Regions from separate parts of the Streptomyces sp. NPDC033174 genome, predicted to be linked through region 3. Evidence: riboswitches for the same ligand, from Rfam matches in the RefSeq annotation. Region 3 holds a riboswitch; each other region holds the start of a gene.
The links. Region 3 has a riboswitch for cyclic di-AMP ahead of ACZ5VC_RS17385 (M23 family metallopeptidase). Riboswitches for the same ligand answer to the same signal wherever they lie in the genome.
Positions count from the first base shown of each region.

Region 1: another riboswitch for cyclic di-AMP. It lies ahead of ACZ5VC_RS20220 (transglycosylase family protein); the one in region 3 lies ahead of ACZ5VC_RS17385 (M23 family metallopeptidase).
Region 2: another riboswitch for cyclic di-AMP. It lies ahead of ACZ5VC_RS31355 (LysM peptidoglycan-binding domain-containing protein); the one in region 3 lies ahead of ACZ5VC_RS17385 (M23 family metallopeptidase).

Region 1 covers NZ_JBVIPQ010000006.1:91,387-94,588, forward strand. The annotation lists gene eno (phosphopyruvate hydratase) at 1-364, opposite strand, end outside; gene ACZ5VC_RS20220 (transglycosylase family protein) at 647-1,336, opposite strand; cyclic di-AMP (ydaO/yuaA leader) riboswitch at 1,342-1,508, opposite strand; gene ACZ5VC_RS20225 (transglycosylase family protein) at 1,768-2,766, opposite strand; gene ACZ5VC_RS20230 (cytochrome P450 family protein) at 2,892-3,202, opposite strand, start outside.
Region 2 covers NZ_JBVIPQ010000014.1:23,905-27,106, reverse strand. The annotation lists gene ACZ5VC_RS31360 (serine hydrolase domain-containing protein) at 1-1,252, opposite strand, end outside; cyclic di-AMP (ydaO/yuaA leader) riboswitch at 1,885-2,040, shown strand; gene ACZ5VC_RS31355 (LysM peptidoglycan-binding domain-containing protein) at 2,043-2,873, shown strand; gene ACZ5VC_RS31350 (phytase) at 2,999-3,202, opposite strand, start outside.
Region 3 covers NZ_JBVIPQ010000005.1:107,094-110,295, forward strand. The annotation lists gene ACZ5VC_RS17380 (M16 family metallopeptidase) at 1-1,241, shown strand, start outside; cyclic di-AMP (ydaO/yuaA leader) riboswitch at 1,440-1,606, shown strand; gene ACZ5VC_RS17385 (M23 family metallopeptidase) at 1,620-2,399, shown strand; gene ACZ5VC_RS17390 (GntR family transcriptional regulator) at 2,632-3,202, shown strand, end outside.

The DNA.
Region 1 (3,202 bases), on a different contig from region 3:
GCGCGACGGCGAGGGAGACGCCGAGGATGGCGTTGGCGCCGAGCGAGGCCTTGTTGTCGGTGGCGTCCAGGTCGAACATCGCCTGGTCGATCAGGCGCTGCTCGGTGGCGTCGTAGCCGACGAGCTCCGGGCCGATCTGCTCGATGACGGCGAGGACGGCCTTCTCGACACCCTTGCCCTGGTAGCGGCTCTGGTCACCGTCGCGGAGCTCGATGGCCTCGAACGCTCCGGTGGAGGCGCCGGACGGAACTGCAGCACGGCCGGTGCTGCCATCGTCGAGGCCCACCTCGACCTCGACCGTGGGGTTGCCTCGGGAGTCCAGGATTTCCCGGGCTACGACGACGTCGATGGACGGCACGAGCATCTCCTTCTGGGATGTGAAGCTAGATGTGACGCATGCGGTGCAGGGTCTCTTTGGCCTTGCGACAAGAGCCTAACCGGCTCCGGGGCCCAGGCCAGCCGGGCGCCCGGACCGTGGGACGAAAAAGGACCCAAGGGCCTGCTTTGCGGGGCAAACGACACAAGTTCTACTGGGCGGTAACCGCGCAGGCCGTGCCCTGGACGCGGGAAACCCCGGCCCGGCGCGTACGGGGGAAGGGCGCGCCGGACCGGGGTGGTCACTACGGGGCCGTCGTGGAACAGGCCCTTACTTGAGGTGCAGCTGCTGACCCGGGTAGATGAGGTCGGCGTCCGCGACGATGTCCTTGTTCAGCTCGAAGAGCTTCGCCCAGCCGCCCTTGACGTGCTTCGCCTCGGCGATGGTGCTCAGGGTGTCGCCACCCTTGACCTTGTACTCGCCATCACCCTTCTTGACCTTCTTGCCGGTCGGGGTGGTGACGGTCTTCTTCGCCTCGGCCTTGGGGGCGGTGCGCTGCTGGCTGCGGGTGGTCGGCTGCTCGGCCTTGCGCTCGGGCTGCTTCGGCTGGGCGGCCGGAGCGGGCTCGGCGGAGCCGGAGTCGTTCGAGGCGCCGGACAGGCCCACGCCGCAGCTCGGCCAGGCACCCTTGCCCTGGCTCGCCAGCACCTTCTCGGCGACGGCTATCTGCTGCGACTTGGAGGCCTGGTCCGCGGAGGAGGCGTAGGCGGTGCCGCCGTACGCGGCCCAGGTGGAGGACGAGAACTGCAGACCGCCGTAGTAGCCGTTGCCCGTGTTGATGGACCAGTTGCCGCCCGACTCGCACTGGGCGACGGTGTCCCACTCGGAGGTGGTGGCGGCGGAGGCGGCGTTTGCGCCCAGCAGCGGGGCGGCGACCGCGGCACCGGTGATGCCGGCGAACGCGGCGAAACGGACGGCCTTGGACGGGCGGCGGTGCTTGTTCTTGCCGGAAAGCAGCATGGAGTTGTTCCCCTCACCGACGCCTGCGAGGTGAGCTGTCGGGTTCGGGCTGGTGGTGCCCGGTCGCGTGTCCGCGACTTCACCCCAAGCCGGTCCTCTGGTCGTCTGTCTCAACGACCGGGCCCGGCGTTTACCTTGGGTCCCCCGCTCCTGCCTTCGGCGCATGACGCGACGACTGTTCCCCTCGACCGGCGGCAGGACTCGGCGTTCCGGTCGGTGGGGCCCGCGATGGCGAGCGGTGACGACCGTAAACACAGACCCGCCTCAAGTTCAAAGACGGACATCAGGGGCAATCCCGCCCTACTTACCTTCCCTCGCGCGGCATTTGCGCAGGTGAGGCAGGGAAGAGCGGGACTTCACGGCCAAGGGGCGCCAGTTGGGGCAAAGAGACTCATGTCTCAGTTGAACAGAAGCGGACATAGGCGCCCGAACTACCCCTGCTTCGCTCCCAGATCGAGGCTCTGGCCGGGGAGGATGAGGTCCGGATCGCCGCCCACGGTCTGCCGGTTGGCGTCGTACAGGGCGGGCCAGCCGCCGGCGACGTCCTGCTCCTCCGCGATGGCGGAGAGATTGTCGCCGGGCTGGACGGTGTACACGGCCGGGCCCTTGTCCGCATTGCCGCCCTTGCCCGCCTCGGCCGGTTCGGTGCCGCCAGGATTCGTGCCCGTATCACCCGTAACACCCGCATCCGGGAGGTTGGATGCGTCTCGGGTGGAAACGTCACCTCGTGAGGCGTGTTGTCCGTTGTCGCGCTCATCGATGGAATTGCCCGCATCGGCACCCGTGGACCCGGTCGTCTCCTCGGGGGAGGGTGCGCCGCGGTGCTTGCCGGTGCCGGCGTCGGGGGTCCGTCCGGTCCCGGAAGGCGCGGGAGCGCCGGGGGTGAGCGACTCGACGGGCTGCGACGGCTCCGTACCGGGGGCCGGCGTGACGGGCGCGGTGGGGTCGGTGGGGAGGAGGGGCGTCGTGGGGGTCGGCGGGGTGGCGGGCGCGGTGGGTGTCGCGGTCCCGGCGGACCCCGGCTCGTCACCCGGGTCGACACCCGGCGTGGTGCCGTCGTTCGTGAGCCCCGCTATCCCGGCACAGGTGGCCCATGCCGCGGCACCCTGCGCGGCCAGCGCCTTCTCGGCGACCGCGATCTGCTGGGACCGGCTGGCGAGGTCGGCGCGCGGGGCGTAGTCCGTACCGCCGAAGCGCTCCCAGGTGGCCTGGGTGAACTGGAGGCCGCCGTACATTCCGTTGCCGAAGTCGGCACTCCACATCCCGCCGGACTCGCACTCGGCGACCCGGTCCCAGGTGGCGGCGTCGGCGGCGGACGCGGAGCCCGCCCCGAGCAGAGGGATGGCGATGGCCGATCCGGTCACCCCTGCCGCGACGATGAGGGCGGGGGCCTGGCGAGGTCGGCGGTGCCGTCCGTTCCCGGAGCGCATACGGGTTGCCTTCCGTGTGACTGGTGTGACTCGGTTGAGATTGACGGTGAACGTAGCGGCATTCGAACGTCAGTCACAAGTCGATGCAGAGGAGATCACATAAAAGTCACAGTCTTGACGACCCGTCAGTTCTGGCGGGGTGTGAACTCCACCGGAAGCGTGCGCAGTCCACGCATGATGAGCCCCCCACGCCAGCGCAAATCGGCCGGATCGACCGCAAGCCGCACATCGGGCAGCCGGGTCAACAGCGTGGCGAGCGCGGTCTGTCCCTCGAGCCGGGCGAGGGGCGCGCCGAGGCAGTAGTGGATGCCGTGCCCGTAGCCGAGGTGCTGGTTGTCACGCCTGGACAGATCGAGGGTGTCGGGCTCGTCGAAGCGGGCGGGGTCTCGGTCGGCGGCGGCGAGCACCACAAGTACCGGATCCCCAGCGGCGATTC
Region 2 (3,202 bases), on a different contig from region 3:
GGGTGCTGGGTGCCGGCTGTCGCAGCCGGGGCGTCGTCCGGCCGCTGAGGGCGCCGTCGACGTAGCCGACCAGAGCCTCGCCGATCGGGTCCGGCTTCGGATGGTTCTGGTCGTCGTACCGCTCGTACTTCATCAGGTTGTAGCCGATGGCGACCTGGCGGCGGCCGTCCTCGGTGGACAGGGCCCATGTTCCGGCACCGAAGACACCCCCGTCGTGTCCCCAGTACCAGCCTCCGCCGGGCATCTGCAGGGTGTACAGACCCAAGCCGTAGCGCATACGCGCCTCCTGGCCGGGTTCCGGCTCGTAGGCCGGGACGGTCGTCTTCATCTCCCGCAACTCGGCGGCACCGAGCAGCTTTCCGCCGAGCAACCGGCGGTAGAAGTCGTTGAGGTCGGCCATCGTCGACACCATCGCACCGGCGGTGCCGGCCCACGACATGTCGTAGACGCTGTAGTCGCGGGGCGGATCGATATAGCCGTACATCGACTCGTACATCCTGGCGTGAGGTCCCGATATGTACGGGGAGCGCGGGAAGTAGGTGTGGCGAAGTCCGGCTTTGCGGATGACGTGCTGGGCGATGTACTTCTCCGGCTCCTGACCGGTGGCCTTCTTCAGCAGCAGTCCGGCGATGATGTAGTTCGTGTTCGAGTAGGAGTGCGTGCCGCGCTCCACGACGGGCGGGGCCGCGAGACCGAGACGGACCAGTTCCTCCGGAGCAACATGGCGGAAGCGGTTCTCGTCGAGTGTCTTTCCGGGATTCTCCACCAGGCCGGGAAACGCGGGAAGGACGTAATCGGCAATGCCACTCGTGTGGTTGAGAAGCATCCGGACGGTCACCTTCTGGCCTCGCTCTCCCGGAATCAGCTCCGGGAGATAGCGGCCGATCGGCGCGTCGAGGTCGATGTGCCCCTTGCCCACCTGCTGGAGGACGGCGACCGCGGTGAACGTCTTGGTGATGCTCCCGATCCGGTGCTCGAAATCGGGCCGCGTCGGCCGATCGGTCTTCACGTCGGCGACGCCCGCCGCCCCCTGCCACCGCTCGGATCCGTCCCGGACCGCCGAATAGGCGCCGTACATTCCCGCCCGGTGCAACGCCTCCAGCGATGCGCGCAGCGCCTCGCGGTCGAGCTCGGGGAGATACGCCGCCGGGGCGGCGGCTTCCGCGAACCGGGCGGAGGGGGCGGAGTTGAGGGGTGTGGAATGGGCGGGGAGTACACCGACGGTGAGCGACAGCAGAGTTGCTGATGCCACGGCAGTCGCGAGTCGAACTCTCCGACGGCTCGGGCGGCTGCCCGGCTTGGTTAAGCGCATGGAACGAATCCCGTTCTCTCGGCTCGTGCGCACCGCGCGCACGGCGCCTCCATCCTCATTCGTGGGGCTCTGTGCTGCCGTCCTCCGAGAGGACGACTCGCATCACAGGAAGGGATGACATTTGTCAGTCGTGGGGTCCGCCCGGGCCTCCCCGGAGGCAGACACGACAGGCACCGTGAGGGAGCGGGGCGCCCCGAGCGAGGGGTGAATGCCCGATTGGGTCCGATATTGCCCCTATCGTCGGTTTGCCTCTATGGCCCATTAAGGCATGAATGAAGCTCTCTTATGCTGACTTTTCACTTGCTCAACTCCTGTTGTGGCAAAGGTCCTTTCGGCTGCGATGCGAGGTGATGTCAATCACGTCACCGATCGTGAGGGTGAATGAAGGCTCGGCCCAGAACTGTTCTGCGGAAAGAGAGTTGAGTTCCGACTTCAGGGCCGATCACATGCTTTTCGCGATCTTCACCGCTCATGTCGAATGCGGGCATGAATTCGGGCCTTGTCTCGCCGCGTCTCTCTCGCTTAACGTCACGGTCAATCCGGATGGACCGCCGAATCCTGCCGCCTTCCGGAATCCGCACCCACTCATCCACGGCAGGAGCGGGGGACCCAGGTAAGCCGTCGATCCGGAAATCCGGAACGTCTTGGGGTGAAGTCGCAGCCACTGCGGCCGGGCATCTCCAGTCCGAACCCGACAGCTCACCTCGCAGGCGCCGGAGAGGAATTCGTCATGCCCGCAAAGGGAAAGCACCGCCGGCCCAAGAACAACCCGCTCGCCCGAGGTATCGCCGTCGCGGGCACCGGTGGTGCCGCGCTCGTTCTTCCGGTGATCGGCGCCACCACCGCCGGTGCCGCGCCGAACGCCGCGCAGTCCGCCACCGCACAGAGCAGCGTCACGTCGACGGTCGCGGCCGCGCCGAAGGCCGCCGCCAAGAAGGCCGGGCCCGGGATCTACCGCGTGGTCCCCGGTGACTCCCTCTCCAAGATCGCGACCGAGCACTCGCTCACCGGTGGCTGGAAGCGGCTCTACCAGGACAACCGCAGGGCCATCGGTGGCAACCCGTCCCTGATCCGCCCCGGCCTCAAGCTGACGATCGCGGCGGAGCCCGCCGCCTCGGAGGCGGCGAAGACCAAGGCCACGACGCCGAAGCGCGCCGCCGAGCCCGAGCGCGCCGACCGCTCCACGCGGACGAGCACCCTGAGCGCGGCCCCCGCGGCCGCGAAGGCCGCGACGACCTACGCCGACAACCTCGACGGCTGGATCCGGGAGTCGCTGGACATCATGGCCAAGCACGGCATCCCCGGCTCGTACGACGGCATCCACCGCAACGTCATGCGTGAGTCCTCGGGCAACCCGCTGGCCATCAACAACTGGGACTCCAACGCCATGGCCGGCATCCCGTCCAAGGGCCTGCTCCAGGTCATCGACCCGACCTTCCAGGCCTACCACGTGCCCGGTACGTCGATGGACTCCTACGACCCGGTCGCCAACATCACCGCCGCGTGCAACTACGCGGCCGCCCGGTACGGCTCGATCGACAACGTCAACGGCCCGTACTAGTACCCCCGCGCCTCAGCACGCTGGGGCGGACCCGCCGACAGGACGCCCTCCTCGCGAGGGCGTCCTGTCGGCGTTCTTCCGGGGGCTCGGCGCCGGGCCCGACCCCGGCGCCCAGGCCGGAGGTGTCAGTCGTCGATGCCCTCCAGGACTTCCCCGAGGTCCACGAACTTGAAGCCGGTGGCCTCACGCGTCCCGTCCGCCGGGGCGTCGTGGCCGTCCTGGACGACAAGGAGACCGTGCGGGTACTTCCTGCCCAGCGGCGCGTTCAGGACGGCGGCGCCGTCGCACTCTTCGGAGCCGTCGAGAGTCCGGCCGGCGGCGACGCGGAA
Region 3 (3,202 bases):
TCGACGCCCCGCTGGACGCCGAGCCGGAGGGCCTCGACGGCGTCGCGACGATCATGGCGCGCGCCCTGTCGGAGGGCACCGACAAGCACACCGCGGAGGAGTTCGCGGCGGAGCTGGAGCGCTGCGGCGCCACGCTGGACGCGCATGCCGACCACCCGGGTGTCCGGGTCTCGCTCGAAGTCCCGGTCTCCCGGCTGCCGAAGGCGCTCGGCCTGCTCGCCGAGGCGCTGCGCGCGCCCGCCTTCGTCGACACCGAGATCGAGCGTCTCGTACGCAACCGCCTCGACGAGATCCCGCACGAGACGGCCAACCCGGGTCGCCGCGCGGCCAAGCAGCTCTCCAAGGAGCTGTTCCCGGCCTCCTCGCGCATGTCGCGTCCGCGCCAGGGCACCGAGGAGACCGTCGCCGGCATCGACTCGGCCGCCGTGCGGGCCTTCTACGAAGCCCATGTCCGGCCCGCCACGGCCACCGCGGTGATCGTCGGCGATCTCACGGACGTCGACCTGGACGCGGTGCTCGCCGACTCCATCGGCGACTGGACCGGGAACACCGCCGAGCCCCGCCCGGTGCCGCCGATCACCGCCGACGACACCGGCCGTGTCGTCATCGTGGACCGTCCCGGCGCCGTGCAGACGCAGCTGCTGATCGGCCGCATCGGACCCGACCGGCACGACCGTGTGTGGCCGGCCCAGGTGCTCGGTACGTACTGCCTCGGCGGGACCCTGACGTCCCGTCTGGACCGTGTCCTGCGCGAGGAGAAGGGCTACACCTACGGCGTGCGGGCCTTCGGGCAGGTGCTGCGCTCGTCCGCCCCCACGTCGCCGGGAGGGGCCACGGGCGCCGCGATGCTCGCGATCAGCGGCTCGGTCGACACCCCCAACACCGGCCCGGCGCTGGACGATCTGTGGAAGGTCCTGCGCAAGCTCGCCGCCGAGGGGCTCACCGACGCCGAGCGCGACGTGGCGGTGCAGAACCTGGTGGGTGTGGCCCCGCTCAAGTACGAGACGGCGGCGTCCGTCGCCGCCACGCTCGCCGACCAGGTCGAGCAGCACCTCCCCGACGACTTCCAGGCGCAGCTGTACGCGCGCCTCGCGGAGACCGGCACGGTCGAGGCGACGGCGGCCGTCGTCAACGCCTTCCCGGTGGACCGTCTGGTGACGGTGCTCGTGGGTGACGCCGCGGAGATCGAGGAGCCCGTCAGGGCGCTCGGCATCGGCGAAGTGACCGTCGTCACCGGCTGATTGAGCGCGTCCCGAGGATCGAGGACCCCGACGTCACGTTACGTCGGGGTCTTCCCTTTTGTCTGGATTGGGAGGGAAGCTGGGTGTATGGCCTGTGGCGTGCACTACAAAACAGCGTGTCTGTTTGGTGATTGAAAGACGATCCGCTTAGCGTCATGGGCGCTGTCCGCCAGTTGCACCCGCCGCACCCGCGGCATCGGGCAGCCATCGCCGAGTCCCCGTCAGGCGCGAGCCTGGGGAGCCGGGGACCCAATCAGTCCCTGGGGTGAATCGGACGCCTTCGCGCCTCGCGTGCGGAGGGGCCCGTAGGAGACCTTCCTGCTCCGAACCCGTCAGCTAACCCGGTAGGCGAGAAGGAAGGAAAGGATCAGCCACTACATGGCGTTCACCCGTGCCACCGGGAAGCACCGTGCCCCGAGCCGCCTGACCCGCCGAAGCGCGCACGTCGCCGGAGTCGCGGCGCTCGCCACCACCGGCGTCATCGGATCCCTCGCCTCCCCGGCGCTCGCCGCCGACACGGAGCCCCTCCCCGTGGACACCGGCCTCACCCAGGCCGTGGTCGTCGACTCGCTCGCCGACCGCATCAACGCGCAGGCCGCCGCCCAGGAGCGGGAGGCCGTGGAGGCCATCGCCAGGGCGAAGGCGGAGGCGAAGGCCCGTGCCGAGGCCAAGCGCAAGGCCGAGGCCCGCGCCAAGGAGATCCGCGAGGCCAAGGAGCGCGCCGCCCGTGAGGCCGAGCGCAAGCTCCTCAACTCCTACCGTCTCCCGATCGCCGGCTCGTTCGTCACCACCGGCTACAAGACCGGCGGCTCGCTCTGGTCCTCGGGCAGCCACTCCGGCGTCGACTTCCGGGCCGCCTCCGGCACCAAGGTCGTGGCCGTCGGTTCCGGCACCGTCGTGGAGGCCGGCTGGGGCGGCGCGTACGGCAACAACATCGTGATCCGGATGAAGGACGGCACGTACACGCAGTACGGCCACCTCTCGTCGATCGGTGTCTCGGTCGGCCAGTCCGTCACGCCGGGCCAGCAGATCGGCCTCTCCGGCTCGACGGGCAACTCCACCGGCCCGCACCTGCACTTCGAGGCCCGGACGAGCCCGGAGTACGGCTCCGACATCGACCCGATCGCCTACCTGCGCTCCAAGGGCGTCAACGTCTGACCCCGACCCATCCGCTTCTCGCGCCCCGCGCGTCCCGAAGGCCCCGGCTCCTCGCGAGCCGGGGCCTTCGGCGTACCGGGAGCACGCCGCCGGGTGTTCTGGCCAAAAGATATCCATGGATTACCGGCAGCCATCGGAAATCCCGTCCCGCTGCAATACAGTTCACTAACAGGCAGTTCACGAACCGGCATCGGTCGGATGGGTTTCGCGCGGATTAAGGCGGAGGTTGAACATGCGCATTCCCGCGCATTCGGTATGCACGGCGATCCGCGACGACATCGTCGCGGGTGTCTTCGAACGCGGCAGCCGGCTGACCGAGGAACAGCTCGCGCGCCGCTACGGAGTCTCGCGCGTCCCGGTCCGCGAGGCCCTGCGCACCCTGGAGTCCGAGGGCTTCGTCGTCACGCGCCGCCACGCCGGCGCCTGTGTCGCCGAGCCGAGCGACCGGGAGGCCGCCGACCTTCTGGAGATCCGTACGCTGCTGGAGCCGATGGGGGCCGCGCGCGCCGCCCAGCGTCGCACCGAGGCCCATCTCAAGGTGCTGCGCGGCCTGGTCAGGCTGGGTCAGGAGCGGGCCAGGCGCGGCCAGGGCGAGGATCTGCGCTCGCTGGGCGGCTGGTTCCACGAGACGCTGGCCCAGGCGTCCGGCAGCCCCGGACTCACCGCACTGCTCACCCAGCTGCGGCACAAGATCGCCTGGATGTACGCGGTCGAACTCCCGGCGGAGCCGGTCGAGGCCTGGGCCGAGCACGGCGCGATCGTCGACGCCGTGGCGCGCGGCGACGCGGAGCGGGCCAGGGCGC